2 regions of the Clostridium novyi NT genome follow, and region 1 is predicted to be linked to the other one. Evidence: riboswitches for the same ligand, from Rfam matches in the RefSeq annotation. Region 1 holds a riboswitch; the other holds the start of a gene.

The links. Region 1 has a riboswitch for thiamine pyrophosphate ahead of thiC (phosphomethylpyrimidine synthase ThiC). Riboswitches for the same ligand answer to the same signal wherever they lie in the genome.
Region 2: another riboswitch for thiamine pyrophosphate. It lies ahead of thiT (energy-coupled thiamine transporter ThiT); the one in region 1 lies ahead of thiC (phosphomethylpyrimidine synthase ThiC).

The regions. Positions count from the first base shown of each region.
Region 1 covers NC_008593.1:1,743,010-1,751,603, forward strand. Annotated here, with positions in the region: gene NT01CX_RS08125 (M50 family metallopeptidase) at 1-664, opposite strand, end outside; gene NT01CX_RS08130 (M23 family metallopeptidase) at 664-1,398, opposite strand; gene nadC (carboxylating nicotinate-nucleotide diphosphorylase) at 1,575-2,420, opposite strand; gene NT01CX_RS08140 (L-aspartate oxidase) at 2,401-3,696, opposite strand; gene nadA (quinolinate synthase NadA) at 3,708-4,604, opposite strand; gene NT01CX_RS08150 (hypothetical protein) at 4,841-5,497, shown strand; TPP riboswitch at 5,560-5,658, shown strand; gene thiC (phosphomethylpyrimidine synthase ThiC) at 5,763-7,076, shown strand; gene NT01CX_RS08160 (MutS-related protein) at 7,211-8,594, shown strand, end outside.
Region 2 covers NC_008593.1:595,765-604,358, forward strand. Annotated here, with positions in the region: gene NT01CX_RS02815 (thiazole synthase) at 1-745, shown strand, start outside; gene thiH (2-iminoacetate synthase ThiH) at 757-1,917, shown strand; gene NT01CX_RS02825 (NupC/NupG family nucleoside CNT transporter) at 2,107-3,288, shown strand; gene NT01CX_RS02830 (pseudouridine synthase) at 3,452-4,141, shown strand; TPP riboswitch at 4,191-4,298, shown strand; gene thiT (energy-coupled thiamine transporter ThiT) at 4,509-5,096, shown strand; gene NT01CX_RS02840 (GNAT family N-acetyltransferase) at 5,320-5,835, shown strand; gene NT01CX_RS02845 (PTS sugar transporter subunit IIA) at 5,980-6,429, shown strand; gene NT01CX_RS02850 (NEAT domain-containing protein) at 6,624-8,027, shown strand; gene NT01CX_RS02855 (NEAT domain-containing protein) at 8,032-8,594, shown strand, end outside.

The DNA.
Region 1 (8,594 bases):
CTTTTTTTATAAATTTATATTTTTTCTTTACTATATCTCCCATAATTAAATAAACTATCCTTTCTTTTTCTTTATATGAAATAATAACTATGAAAATCCCTATAATACCTATGCTAATATTTTTCATGCCAAGCACTGTTGAAATGCAAAAATAGACATATATAAGCATTCCAATAACCAAACTTATATTTACGGTTATTTTATTAGCTCTTTTGTAAAATGTCTTCATGGCTAAAATATCTCTTAATATCCTGCCTCCATCTAAAGGAAGTGCAGGTATCAAATTAAAAGTACCTAAAGCTAAATTACTTATATATAGTAACTGCAGGTACTCACTTGAAAACTTTATATTCAAAAAATAGCCTATCATAGCAAAAATTAAATTGAATAAAGGTCCACTTAAAGATATTATTAAATCTTCCTTAGGATCGGCTTCATCTAAATCTCTAAGTTTTAAGACAGCCCCTATTGGAAGAATCTCTATACCAAACCCCTTAAATCCTAACTTTTTTGCCGTTATATAATGTACCATTTCATGAAAAAACACAAATATAAATGATACAATCATTTTTCCTTTAAAACCTATGATTAAGAGTATAATAATATATGGTATAGAAAGCTTACTTATTTTAATCATTAACTGCTTTTCTTTTTGTATATTCATTAATTTTTATTTTCCAAAACTTTTTCTAATCCCTTATCTTGACCCATAAATAATATCTTAAATCCCATGGAATCTCTTTTACCATTAATATAATTTTCTGCTATAATATCTCCTTTTTTTACTTCATCACCTTTTTTAACTAAAATCTTATTTAAACTAAAATATTTACTTTCAATTCCCTCACCATGATCTATCAATATATAATTTCCACATTCACCATCTTCACCACATTCTTTAACTTTTCCATCATAACTTGCTGCAATTTCTCCTTTTTCAGTTACTTTTAACTTTATTCCATCTTTATTTTCTTCTATAGTTCCCTCAGTTGGTAACTTAAACTTTTGCTTTATCTTTTCTTTTATTGTCTGTCCTCCTGCAAATTTCACCTTAGCCTTTTCCATGATTTCTAAAGCGATATCTTGTACACTTTTATTTCTATCTATATGCTTAACACTATTAATTACTTTTCTATAATTAAAATCTTTATTAACAACATCTTTACAATAACTATATGCTGTCTTTGTCTGTGGAGTTACTACAAATCTGCACATAAGCACAAACAATAACATAACAAAAACCCCTGTTAAATCTTGGATTATCCTTCTTGCAATAAAACTTTTATTTTTTTTATGCCCCAAAACTTTATTGCTATTACCGTGTCTCTTCATATTATAATTTGATTTATTTGTAAAAGTTTTATAGTAATTCTCATACTGAGAATTATAGTTTCCCATTATCTTCCCCCCTTATATTAGATTTAACTACTATAAATATATATTTATATTTTTTATTTTCTATTACATTAAATTTGGGTAAGTATTTTATTTGTTCTAAAAATAAAAATCTAAGATAACCTACTTTATTATTAAGTAGATTATCTTAGATTTTTATATATTTAAATTATATATAATTATTTATCCATTAATAAAACAAGATTCTTCATACTTATATCCAGAGCCTTTGCAGAATGTGTTATAATACCACATGAAATATAATCAACTCCAGTATTTGCTATGTCTCTTATAGTTTTTAAATTTACATTTCCAGAAGCCTCTACAATAGCTTTTCCATTAATCATTTTAACAGCTTTTTTCATAGCATCAATATCCATATTATCTAACATTATTATATCTGCCTTTGATTCTAAAGCTTTTTGTACTCCCGTTAAATTTTCAACTTCAACTTCAATTTTTCTTACAAAAGATACACTATTTCTTACTAACTCTATAGCTTTTTTTATACCCCCTGCTGCATCTATATGATTATCTTTTATAAGCACGCCATCGGACAAACTAAATCTATGATTATACCCTCCACCTACTTTTACTGCATATTTTTCAAAAACTCTAAGATTAGGTGTAGTTTTTCTTGTATCTAATAACTTAGCTTTTGTCCCTTTTATCTCCTTAACAAATTTATTTGTTATAGTTGCTATTCCACTGATTTTTTGAAGCATATTAAGAGCCACTCTCTCACCAGTAAGTATACTTCTAGTATTTCCTTTAATTTTTGCTATAAGTTGAGAACTACTAACTTCATCTCCATCTTTAACTAAAGCTTTAACCTCTACATTTCCTAGCAAAGTAAATACCCTTTCAAATACATTAAGACCAGCTATTATGCCCTCTTCTTTTGCTATTAAATCTACAGAAGCTATACTGCTTTTTCCAACAATAGCTTCCGTGGTTATATCTTCATAGAAATTATCCTCTTTTAGTGCTTCTATTAAAAATTTATCAATTATAAACCAATTCATCTTTTATATCCTCTCTAATTTTAATAAATTCTTTCTTAATAATTTCATTATTTTCAATTATAAGTTTCTCAGCTTCATTTATAGTCATATTATTTTTTAAATTATTTAAACTTAGCTTGTCTATATTTTTATTTATATAATTGGCTCCTCTTCTTGAAAAAACTAAGGCCTCTAAAAGTGAATTACTAGCAAGCCTGTTAGCTCCATGAACTCCTGTACAACTAGTTTCCCCACAAGTAAATAAATTTTTCATAGATGTTCTACTATCTATATCTACATGTATTCCTCCCATAAAATAATGCTGTACAGGGCTTACTGGTATCTTATCTTTGGTTATATCTAATCCTTTTGTTTTGCACTGACTGTATATTAAAGGAAATCTATTTATAATAAATTCTTTAGATTTATGAGTTATGTCTAAGTATACACAAGGTGAATTGTTTTTTTTCTCTTCCATCTTTATAGCTCTTGCCACAACATCTCTTGGAAGCAGTTCATCTACAAATCTCTCTCCCTTATTATTTAAAAGATAAGCTCCTTCTCCTCTTAGCGATTCAGAAATTAAAAATCTTCTACCCTCTTTTTCTCCTTCATAAAGAGCTGTAGGATGAAATTGTATATAATTCATATCTTTTAATTTTATATTGTGTCTTATTGCTATAGAAAGTGCATTTCCCTTTAATATTCTTTGATTAGTAGAACTTTTAAATAAACCACCTATTCCTCCTGATGCAAAAACTGTAATTTTAGCATTTATATTTATTACGTCACCTTTTGTTATAACAACTCCTCCGTAGCATACATTATCCTTTTCAATAATATCTACTAAAAAAGTATCTTCACATATTATAATATTTCTCCTCTTTCCCACTTCTTTTAATAATCCTGTAAACACTCTTTTACCTGTTTCATCAGCACAATGAACTATCCTATTTACTCTATGAGCTCCTTCCCTTGTATAATCAAGTTCTTCTCCATCCATGTCAAATCTTATTCCCATATCTAAAAGCTTACTTATGTTGTACTTTGACTCATGTACTAAAACTTTTACCGATTCTAAATCATTTTTATACCTTCCTGCCTTTAATGTATCTTCAATGAAGAACTTTTTATCCTTATCATTTATAGCTGTAGATATTCCGCCTTGAGCAAGATAAGAATTGCATTCATCAATTTTATTTTTAGTAATCATAACTATTTTTAAATCTTTTCTTAAATTCAAAGCAGTATAAAGTCCTGCTATACCCGTGCCTACTATTAATACATCTACCTCCATATTAAATCCCCCTATAAACTATGCATTTTTTCCAATGCCCTTACTGCTTTTCTTTTTATATTTTCATCTATTTTCACCTCATTATTATAATTTTTAAGGCAAGTATAAATTTCCTTAATTGAATTCATTTTCATATTTGAACAATGCATATCTAACATATAAAATTCTTTATCTGGGTTTTTCTTTTTTAGTTCATGTATAACTCCACATTCTGTGACTATAAGATATTTTTTACTATTACTATTTTGTGCAAAATTTATGATTCCTTTTGTACTTCCTATATAATCTGCTAACTCTCTAACTTCCTTTCTACACTCTGGATGGACTAAAACATTAATATCATTACCATATTCCTCCTTAGCTTTTATAATATCCGAAGCTTTTATTTTATTATGAACATAACAATACCCATCCCATAATATAATTTTCTTATTTGGTGTATTCTCTTGTATATATGATCCCAAATTTTTATCTGGTAAAAATATTATCTCATTACTTTCTAAATTATTAACTATCTCAATTGCATTTGAAGATGTGCAACATACATCAACCACAGACTTAACCTCTGCAGTAGAATTTATATAGCAAACTACTTTAGCATTTGGATGTTTTTCCTTTAGTTTTAAAACATCCTCCTTAGTAATCATATTAGCCATAGGACAAATCGCCTTTGGAGTTGGAAAAATAACTTTTTTATTAGGCGATAAAATTTTGGCACTTTCCGCCATAAATTTCACTCCACAAAATACTATAGTATCTTCTTTGCATTTTTCTCCTACATCAATTAAAAAATAAGAATCCCCTATGTAATCCGCTACTTCTTGTACATCTTTAGGCTGATAAAAATGTGCTAAAATAACTGCATTTTTTTCTTTTTTTAATTTCATAATTTTATCTTTTAAATCAATTTCCATTCATTACACGCCCTTCTACACCTTATAATTTAATATATACACATGTGTATATACACCTTAAATAATATACCATTTAATTTAATTTTTATCAATATATTTTATAACCATTTTTATACTTATTTTACACTTTAAATCTTGGTATATAACATAATATTTTCCATAATATATTGTGAGTTTATACCAAGTAATATATTATATAAATATATTATCTAATGAGGAGGTAATTAATAATGAAAATAAAATTTAAAAAACCATTTAATAATCCCGTTATACGTATAATATATTTTGTATCTATAGTTTTAATTGCCATATATTTGTTTCAAACATATGGATCTAATAAAGGAGAAATTATTGAATGTAAGAACTGTTATTGTTTTAAAGATCAATGGAATAATATAAAAAATAATCCTTCTATAAATAAAAATGCAAAGGTTTTAAGTTGTTGGTTATATTATGACAAAGCCTCTCCTAAACCCGCTCTTAAAATCATGTTAATAAATAAAAATAAGTTTCATAGATTTCAATACGTTGATGCTATATGTAAAAATGATGAGATTGTACTAGAGTTTAATGGAACTTATAAAAATTTAGAAAATGAATTTTCTAAGGGGATTTCAACAGATGAATTTATGACTTCCCTTGATACAGTTTGGAAAAATGCACATAACATTTTCAAAACACCTAGTTCTAAATATAGTTTATTCGTTACATCAAAACACTCTAACTCTATAACTAAACAATCCAATGCATTCTATATTGGTAAAAATGGTGCTTTAACAAAAATTTCTGAAAAAGATTTTCCATTAAATGATGTTAACTATATGAATTGCTCAAAATTAGATGAACAAGATAAATCTTCGGAAAATGCCTGTATAATTTTTAAATAATATAATATAGTTTACAAATTTGCATAAATACTTTATACTTAGAACTATAAAACATAATATTTAATCGTTTGCGGGGGAGCCTTGAGCTGAGAAGGATAAAACCTGACCCTTAGAACCTGATGTAGTTAGTACTATCGTAGGGAAGCAACTAGACTAATTGAATTAACATAACATGAAAACTTATTTTGTGTTATTTATTAGTATAAGCCTTCTTACATAGAAGGCTTATTTTTTTATATTAAATTGTTAAGGGGATGGATAAACTATGAATTACACAACACAAATGGATGCTGCTAAACGTGGCATAGTAACTAAGGAAATGGAAATAGTAGCAAAAAAAGAATGCATGGAAATTTCTAAATTAATGAATTTAGTAGCTACAGGTCAAGTAGCAATTCCAGCTAACAAAAATCATAAATCTTTAAGTCCAGAAGGAGTTGGACAAGACTTAAAAACTAAAATCAATGTAAATCTTGGTATTTCAAAAGATTGCTATAACATAGATGCTGAACTTGAAAAAGTAAAAAAAGCTGTAGAAATGAAGGCTGAAGCCATTATGGATCTTAGTTGCTACGGAAAAACTGAAGAATTTAGAAGAAAACTTATAGATATGTCTCCTGCTATGATTGGGACAGTTCCAATGTACGATGCAATTGGTTTTTATGATAAAGAACTTAAAGATATAACTGCCGAAGAATTACTTGCTGTTGTTGAAAAACATGCAAAAGATGGAGTTGACTTTATGACAATTCACTGTGGAATCAATCGTGAAACAGCAGAAGTTTTCAAAAGAAATCCTAGACTTATGAATTTAGTATCTAGAGGCGGAAGTTTACTTTTTGCTTGGATGCAATTAAATAATAAAGAAAATCCTTTCTATGAACACTTTGACAAAGTACTAGATATATGTGAAAAATATGATGTTACTATAAGTCTTGGAGATGCTTGTCGTCCTGGATGTATAGAAGATTCTACTGATCCTAGTCAAATAAAAGAATTAATAACTTTAGGAGAACTTACTAAACGTGCATGGGAAAGAAATGTCCAAATTATAATAGAAGGACCTGGACATATGTCTTTAAGTGAAATTAAAACAAATATGCTTCTTGAAAAGAAATTATGTCATAATGCTCCTTTCTATGTTTTAGGACCTATAGTAACAGATGTGGCTCCTGGATATGATCATATTACAAGTGCCATAGGTGGTGCTATTGCAGCTTCATTTGGTGCTGACTTCTTATGCTATGTAACACCTGCTGAACATCTTAGACTTCCAAACATAGATGATATGAAAGAAGGTATAATTGCAACTAAAATAGCCGCTCATGCAGCAGACATTGCTAAAGGTATTCCTGGAGCAAGAGACTGGGATAACAAAATGAGCAGAGCTAGACGTGATTTAGATTGGGATACTATGTTTGAGCTTGCAATTGATCCTGAAAAAGCTAAACGTTATAGAGCTGAATCTATACCAGAAGATGAACATACTTGTACTATGTGCGGAAAAATGTGCGCAGTTAGAAACATGAATAAGGTCATGGATGGTAAAAACATAAATATTTTAAGAGAAGATGACTAATAAGTCATACAAAATATAGCCTCCAAAAGCTATTGACTATCATTATAGCCAATAGCTTTTTATTTTGACTATTCGCTTTTTATTTCATATTTTGTATATTTATAGTAGAATATAATACATAGGAGGTACGTATCATGAATATTAGTAAAACTATAAGATCTCATTTTCAAAATAAATCTTTAAACTATATAAAATCTCATTATGGAAAATACATAAAAAGAAAACGTAACTTATCTAAAATAAAGAATTTTTTTAAGCATGCTTACGACTCATCTAATTCAGTAGATGACAGTACATGGGCAGATTTAAATATGGATGATGTATATTGTAGTATAGATAGAACATTTTCCACACCAGGTGAACAACATTTATATAAAGTTTTAAGAACTCCACTGTATGACAAATCTTTATTAGAAAAACGTAATGAACTAATCTCTTTTTTTCAAGATAATAGCTCAATTAGAGAAAAAATATCTTTAATATTACATAATCTTGATAAAACCGATAGCTATGTAGACTCCATTTTTTTTGAAGAAACAACAAACTATCCAAAGTACAAAATACTTTGTTATGTTTGTTCATTTTCTTTTATATTGTCCTTGTTTATGTGTTTATTTTGGGGATTTTCAAGATTCGGTATGATTGCCCTTTCACTATCATTTATAAATATGTTCATTCATTATAGTCTTAACAAAGTCATAAGAGAACAAGTTTTATCTATGGTTTATTTAGGAAACACCATAAGTGCCGCTGCAAGTATACTATACCTTAACTGTAAACAATTAAAGGAATATAACAATAAGTTAAATTCACTACTAAAAACTTTAGACCCTATACGCAAAAACACCTTTACTATAAATAGAATTGAAACTCTAGATATTGTAGGTGACTATGTAAACATAATGTTTCTTATTAAAGAAATCAACTACTTTAAATCTATAAGTACATTAATTAAGCATAAAAAAGATTTGTTAGATTTATATTTGATTATTGGTAAAATAGATACTCTTATATCTATAGCTTCTTTTAGAGACGGATTACCTAAATATACAAAACCAAATTTCGTTGATAATAGTAAATTTCTAAGTGTAACTAACTTAGAACATCCACTAATACAAAATGCTATACCTAACTCTATAGATATAAATAATTTTGGAATTATAATAACCGGCTCAAATATGTCAGGTAAGTCCACATTCTTAAGAACAGTTGGCGTTAATGCACTTTTAGCTCAAACTATATATACATGTATTGCTGATTCTTATTCTAGTAGTATTTTCAATATAATAACATCAATTAAACCTGGTGATGATCTACTAGGCGGAAAAAGTTATTACCTTGCAGAAGCAGAGGCATTGCTTAGAATAATAAATGCAAGTAATGAAAATATACCTTGTCTTTGTATGATTGACGAAATATATAGAGGAACAAATCCTATAGAAAGAATAAATGCATCATGCGAAATATTAAATTACCTCTCATCCCATAATGCTTTAACATTAGTTGCAACTCATGATT
Region 2 (8,594 bases), 1.1 Mb from region 1:
GGGACATGAGTTCTCATCTAGATTTATACTAGGATCAGGAAAATATAGTTTAGATTTAATTAAGGCAGCAGTAGAATGTGCAAAAGCAGAAATTATTACCCTAGCAGTAAGACGTGCTAATACTAATGGGAATGATAATATTTTAGATTATATTCCAAAGGGGGTAACACTTCTTCCTAACACATCTGGAGCAAGAAATGCAGAGGAAGCAGTTAGAATTGCAAGATTAGCAAGAGAACTAGGATGTGGAGATTTTGTTAAAATTGAAATTATTCATGATTCAAAGTACCTTCTTCCAGATAACTATGAAACAATAAAAGCCACAGAAATTCTTGCTAAAGAAGGATTTGTAGTAATGCCATATATGCATGCAGATTTAAATGTGGCTCGTGATTTAGTTAATGCTGGAGCATCTTGTATTATGCCACTTGCATCACCAATTGGTTCAAATAAGGGACTAGCTTCAAAGGAGTTTATTAAAATATTAGTAGATGAAATTGACCTTCCAATTATAGTTGATGCAGGAATTGGTCGTCCATCACAAGCCTGTGAAGCTATGGAAATGGGAGCTGCGGCTATTATGGCAAACACTGCAATCGCAACTGCTGGAGATATTCCAACTATGGCAAGTGCATTTAGAAAAGCTATAGAAGCTGGACGTGAAGCATATCTTTCTGGTTTAGGTAGAGTATTAGACAAGGGTGCAGCCGCATCTTCACCACTAACTGGATTTTTAGAAAGATAGGAGGGAAAAACATGAGTGAACAACGTATAAACCATATGGAATATTTAGAAGGAATGGAAGTTTTAGAATCGGATGTAATAGATCAAGTTATAAGCAAGATGAAAGCTTATGACTATGATAAATATACAGCTATGGATGTGAGAAGAGCCTTAAATCATGATTCTCGTACCATAGAAGATTTTGCAGCATTATTGTCTCCAGCAGCAACACCATTTTTAGAAGAAATGGCTCAGTTAGCACAAATGGAGACAAGAAAGCATTTTGGAAATTCAGTTTACATGTTTACCCCATTATATCTTGCTAATTATTGCGAAAATTACTGTATTTATTGTGGTTTTAATTGTCATAACAAAATACGTCGTGCAAAATTAAACTTTGAAGAAATGGAAAAAGAAATGAAGGCTATAGCTGAAACTGGTTTAGAGGAAGTTTTACTTTTAACTGGTGAAAGTAGAAAGATGTCAGATGTAAAGTACATTGGAGAGGCTTGTAAAATAGCTCGTAAATATTTTAAAATGGTAGGTCTTGAAGTGTATCCTATGAATTCTGATGAATATGAATATCTTCAAGATTGCGGTGCAGATTTTGTTACCGTATTCCAAGAAACATATAATTCAAATAAATATGAAACACTTCATCTAGCAGGACATAAGAGAATATTCCCGTATAGAGCAAATGCTCAAGAAAGAGCATTAAAAGGTGGCATGCGTGGAGTTGGTTTTGCAGCACTACTTGGACTAGATGATTTTCGTAAAGATGCCTTTGCTACAGGACTTCATGCATATCTTCTTCAAAGAAAATATCCACATGCTGAAATTGCATTTTCTTGTCCAAGACTAAGACCTATTATTAACAATGACAAGATTAATCCAAAAGACGTACATGAGCCACAACTACTGCAAGTCATCACAGCGTATCGTCTTTTTATGCCATTTGCAAGTATTACTATTTCAACAAGAGAATGCAAAAGATTTCGTGACAATGTAATTGGAATAGCTGCAACTAAGATTTCGGCAGGAGTTAGTACGGGAATTGGAAGTCATGCAGAAGACTCAAAAGAAGTTGGAGATGACCAATTTGAAATTGCAGACACACGTTCTGTAAAAGAAGTATATAATGCCATAAAAGAGCGTGGACTCCAACCAGTAGCTAATGACTACGTTTACGTATAAAATATCAATTAATTCTGAATTTTAAATAGTCATTCACAAACGTTTCTCTAGCATTTATAATGGATAATGTTAAACTTTAATAATCAAATTACAAATGAAGAAGAATACGCATATTTTTAATGATAATAGAAAATACTTAATTATATTTGAGTTATTTTAAAGATGCAGTATTCAAGGAGGAACAAAAGAATGAAATATATTATTGGAATTATTGGACTAATTGTTACCTTACTTCTCGCTTGGATTGGAAGTAATGACAAGAAAAATGTAAAGTATAAGCCTGTAATTACTATGATCATTTTACAATTTATATTTGGCTTTATATTATTAAACACAGGATTCGGAAACTATTTAATAGGCGGTATTGCGAAAAGTTTTGAAGAGTTACTTAAATGGGCTGCAGAAGGAGTAAACTTTGTATTTGGTGGACTAGTTAATGTTAATGAATTTTCATTTTTTATTAGTGTACTTCTACCAATAGTTTTTATTTCAGCTTTAATAGGTATTCTTCAATATTTGAAGATACTGCCTTTTATTGTTAAGTACATAGGTATAGTTTTAAGTAAAGTTAATGGAATGGGAAAATTAGAATCATACAATGCTGTAGCATCAGCAATTCTTGGTCAATCAGAGGTGTTTATTTCTGTGAAAAAGCAACTTGGATTGTTACCAAAACACAGATTATATACACTATGTGCCTCAGCAATGTCCACAGTATCAATGTCTATAGTAGGTTCTTACATGGTTTTATTACAACCTAGATATGTTGTAACAGCCCTTGTTTTAAATCTTCTTGGTGGATTTATTATAGCCTCAATCATAAATCCATATACTGTAACAGATGAAGAAGATATATTAGTAGTTCAAGAAGATAAGAAACAAACATTCTTTGAAGTTCTTGGAGAATATATTATGGATGGATTCAAAGTAGCTGTTATAGTTGGTGCTATGCTAATTGGATTCGTAGCTATAATTACTATGATTAATGCAATCTTTAAGGGAATATTCAAAATTAGTTTCCAAAACATGCTTGGATATGTATTCTCTCCATTTGCATTCTTAATGGGAGTACCGTTCCATGAATCAATAAAAGCTGCAAGTGTAATGGCAACTAAATTAGTATCTAATGAATTTGTTGCTATGAATTTATTATCAAGTGGAGAAGTTCACCTATCAGCAAGAGCAACTGGTATAGTTTCTGTATTCTTAGTTTCATTTGCAAACTTTTCATCTATCGGAATTATTTCAGGTGCAGTAAAAGGACTTCACGAAGAACAAGGAAACGTTGTTGCACGTTTTGGATTAAAATTATTATATGGTGCAACTCTAGTAAGTGTGTTAACAGCCACTATTGTTGGATTGATTTTATAGAATAAAAAACAGCAATGATATTATACATATTGTTGCTGTTTTTTTATTATAAATTTTAAGAACATTTTTACTAAAGTATATCTGTAATGTATAATAAGTATTACTTGTATTTAGATTATATAAATTTTAAAAGTATTAAAATTAAAAAGATTGGACGGAGTAAATGAGAATAAACAAACTTTTAAGTAATTATGGAATTTGTTCCAGAAAAGAAGCAAATAGAATTATTGAACAAAATAGAATTATAGTAAATGGCAAGCTATGCATTCCTGGTCAGTGGGTAGAGGAAAGTGACGAAATATTACTAGACAACAAAAGAATCAAGCCTAAGAAAAAAGTTTATATTTTGCTTAATAAGCCAGTTGGTATTACTTGTACTTCATCGAAAGATATAAAAGCCAATATAATAGATTTTGTTAACTACAGAGATTACATTTTTCCTGTTGGAAGATTAGATAAAAAATCAGAGGGGTTAATAATTTTAACTAATGATGGTGAACTATCAAATAAGATTTTAGAGTCTGAAAATATGCATGAAAAAGAATATGTAGTCAAAGTAGACAAGCCCTTTGATGATGAATTTATAGAAAACATGTCAAAAGGAGTTCAATTAAAGGGTGTTAAAACAAGAACTTGTATAGTAAGAAGGATTGATGAATGTACATTTAAGATTATATTAACTCAAGGACTAAATAGACAAATTCGCAAAATGACAAGAGCATTTGGATACACTGTTGTAAAATTAAAAAGAATTAGGATTATGAATTTAAAAATTGACGGTATAGATATTGGAAGCTTTAGACACTTTACAGAAGATGAATTAAATAATATAAGAGTTATGGTAATGAAATAATCTATAGAATTTTATAAAAAAATGATGTATAATTATTTCATAAAAGAATATTTTTAACTAGGGGTGCTTACCTAAATGTAGGCTGAGAGATAAAGTTTATCAACCCTTGTACCTGATGTGGATAATGCCAACGTAGGAAAAGTTATTAGTTATAAGATTGTAGATTTTGGATTAAAGTAATCTATATAAAAAGCTATGTTCTAAGTTGGAACATAGCTTTTATTTTTTATGAATATAACTATGGAATACAAAAAAGGGAGGCTAATAGTACAGTTTTAATATAAATCGTTTATATGTTACGTTGGAAATATTATTGACTGTTAAAGATATTATTTTAAATGTACAAGCATAAAGGAAGGAGAAAATTATGATTAATTATGTTATTTTAGGAGTTAGTGCAATTTTATTTATACTATACATATTAAAAATTAGAAAAGAACAGTTTACTACAAAAAAGATGGTTACAATAGCTATGTTTAGTGCAATTTCATTTGTATTGTATCTTATAGAGTTTATTAAATTTCCTCAAGGGGGAGGAATAACATTGTTTTCTATGCTACCAACAATGCTTCTTTCTATACTTTATGGAAATACTTTGGGACTTACAAGTGGTATTCTATTTGGACTACTTAAATTATTAAATGGAGCTACAATAGTTAATCCTGCTCAGTTTTTATTAGATTATATATTTGCAACTATGGCATTAGGATTAGCAGGAACATTTGGAAATGATAATAAGATAAAAATAGGATTAGGAAGCTTAATGGCAGTAGTTTTAAGTGTATTTGTAAATGTACTTTCAGGAGCTGTATATTTTGGACAATATGCGCCAAAGGGTATGAATGTATGGCTATATTCATTTATGTATAATATATCTTATGCTGGAGTTGAAGGGGCATTATGCATTATTATTCTTTTAATATTACCTATAAAAAGATTGAAAATAAACAAATAATTTAGTCAAACAACCTTGAATAAGGTAGCAATACGCATTTTTCATAAAGGATATCAATATAAAACTATGTATCCTTTAGGTAACCATAAAAACAGCTATATACAATATTTGCTTAAAATATAATATATTGTTATCATTAATGTGTGTCTATAGAAAAACCTGTTATATCTATAATTAGAGATATAGCGAGGTTTTTTTATTATATTTAGGAGGATATGTATTAATGAAACATAATAGTATTAAATTGCGCAGAGAAGTTTTCAAATCAGATGCGTGGAAAATGATAGATTGGTTACATGATAATATGGTTACCCAATATTTAAATGAATATAATAACGTATGTAATAGTATTAAAGATGTAATGCGTAGAGTTAATATGCCAATACTTACACATTTATTTAATCAAGATGGAGCTTTTTTTATGATAACAACAAATACAAAGGGAGAAGAGCCTATAGGATTTTTAAGATTAGTACCTAAAAAAGATGCAACAGAAATGGTAGTAGTTATAGGAGATAGAGAAAAATGGGGTAAAGGACTTGGTTCCAATGCTATTTTCGAGGGATTAAAACATGCATTTTTTAATTGGAGAGTTGATGAAGTTATAGCAAAAATTAACTTTAAAAATGAGCGTTCAAGGAGAGCATTTAAAAGAGTTGGTTTTAGAAAAGATAAAGAACTTCCAAAGGAAATTCAGTATTCAATTTCTATAGATGAATTTATTTCTATGAGCTTTTAATATATATTTTTTAGTAAGTATAGAGTTGTAGTTAAATTTATAAAATTGGTTGATATTGCCACAATAAAGGAGTATAATTTTAAAGATTTGAAATATGATAACTTCAAATAAATAAAATAAGTGGTATATGGAGAAGGTAAAGATATGTTAAGTGAAGTAATAACACCAGAGGTTATAAAATTAAATGTAGAGTGTAACAATTGGGAGGAAGCTATAGAGGCTGGAGTAAAAATACTCATAGACAAAGGCTATGTTGAGCATTCATATGAAAAAGCTATATTAGAAAAGTTAAAGGAACTTGGACCTTACATGGTTATAACACCTAATATAGTGTTACCTCATGCAAGACCAGAAGATGGAGTTAATAAGACTTCCTTTAGTTTAGTTACTTTAAAAAATCCGGTAAATTTTGGAAATGACAAAAATGATCCTGTAAAATTAATTATAACTATAGCATCTGAAAATAATAAAGATCATATTAAATTTTTAGCTGAAATAGTTGATTTATTAAGGAATAAAGAGGATTTACAAAAAATATTTGAAACTCACAGTAAAGAAGAAGTAATAAAAATATTAGAAAAATATAATTATTAATTTTAAATAGTACTAAGAAACAATTAAGTTTCTTAGTACTATTTTTTTGCTAATTATGCATAAAAAATAGGAAAAAAGATATAAATAGTTATAGTAATTCGTGATAACGATACTCAATTATAATTGAAAATTAAAATCAATAATGATATAATAAAAAAAGTAATTTTGAAAAATAAATGGGGGTAAGTGAGTTTATGGACATTTTTAGAAAAATTAACAAGGGGGTTGGAGTAGCTGCAACGGCTATAATAATAGCAGGAGGGACGCCACAAGTAGTTCATGCTGTGACTAATCCAGAAAATGCACCTAAAATACAAGAAAAACAGTTGTGTAAAGATATTGAAGAGAGTATTAAAGGTGGAACATATAAAGTTAGTCCATGTATTAATATGAACACATCTTCAGAAAATAAATCAGAATTAATAGCAAAAGTAGAAATAAAAACTTTAAAACAAGAAAATGATGAGCCATCAATGGCTGGAACATATTTAAATAAAGAAGCAAGATATATAAAAGAAAACGGGAAAATATATTGTGAAATAGATGTTCTAGCATTAGATTGGATGAAAAATATATCTATAGAGGTAGAAGGAAAGAAGGTAGAGCATACACAAAAGGAAACAGGAAAAGCAAAAGTAATGGAAATGGAACATACTGCAGGATTAATAAAATTTGAAGTGCCAAAGGTAAATCCTAAATTAACATTCCATATGTATGTAGTACCAATGAGCTCAGATGTTACATTTAGAGTAGTAGGAGAAAAAGTAACTACATTTGAAACTTCAGAAAAACAACAACCAAAAGAAAATGAGAAACCACAAACTAAGACTTCTACAGATGGTATGGAAAAATCAGAAGTACATAACAAGGATAAGAAAAGTGATAAAAAAGATATTGATAATAAAAAGGGTACAAAACAAAAACAGTCTAGTGAAACAAAATCATATGAAAAAGTTACTACAGCATCAAATAAAGATAAAGACGGATTATATGAAGTCAATATTAAAGCTTTAAAGGAAAACAACAATGAACCATCTATGGCAGGAACTTATGTTGGAGATAAGATAAAGGTTCAAATGAAAAATGGTAAAAAGTATGCAATGGTTACTTTCAGTAGAAGTGATTGGATGAATAACATGGATGTTCTAGTAAATAATAAGAGTCAAAAATATGATGTAGTAAATGTAAAAACAAATAGTACTGGAGAAAAAATATCAACAATAAAATTTAAAATACCTAATTTAGATTCAGAAATAAAATTTAAAATGAATGTAGAGCCAATGGATAATGCTAGAGTTACTTTTAGAGTGTTAATGCAAAAAGATTCACTTAAATTTTTAGAAGGAACAGAATATGATCCAACCAAAGCAGAGGAATATTTAAATAACTTAGCAAATGAATCTAAAGAAAGTAAATATTCTAAGGGTAATTTGTACAACTATAATGATAATAATAATCATATTCAATATAGCGCACCGAAAAAGAAACTACCCAAAACGGGATTACCTTTTGGCGGAGGATTAGTAGCATCAATTGGTGGAGTACTATCAGGGCTAGGAATTACATTAATGAAAAAAAATAAAAAAAAGGGAGAGTAAAAAAATGAGAAAGAATTTATTAAAAGTATTAACTGTTGGAATTTTAGCTGGAGGGGTTTTATTTTCATCATCACAAGCTTTTGCAGAGACAGGTAGTGTAAATCAATCTATAAGATTAGAAGCTACTAATAAACTTGCTAAAAATGATTCTTTAAAAGATGGAACATATAAAGTAAGTGTTCAAGTATTAAAGGAAAAAGAAAATGATTTATCAATGGCAGGACAATATATAGGACAACAAATAACATTAGAAGTTAAGGGTGGACAAATATATGCTATTGTAGACATTTCAAGATTAGATTGGATGAAAAATATAAACATATTTGTTAATGGAACAGATACAAAATATGATAAGACAATGAGTGGAAATGAGGCAGGAAAAGTTAAATTTAAGATTCCAAGTAAAGATGCAAAAATAACTTTTAAAATGAATGTAGTTCCTATGGGAAATGCGAGAGTATCCTTTAGAGTAGTACCTCAAAATGATATTAAAGCAGTAAGTGGAAAAGCTACTATAAATGATACATCAAAAGATAATACATCAAAAAAATCTGATGCAAAAGAAAC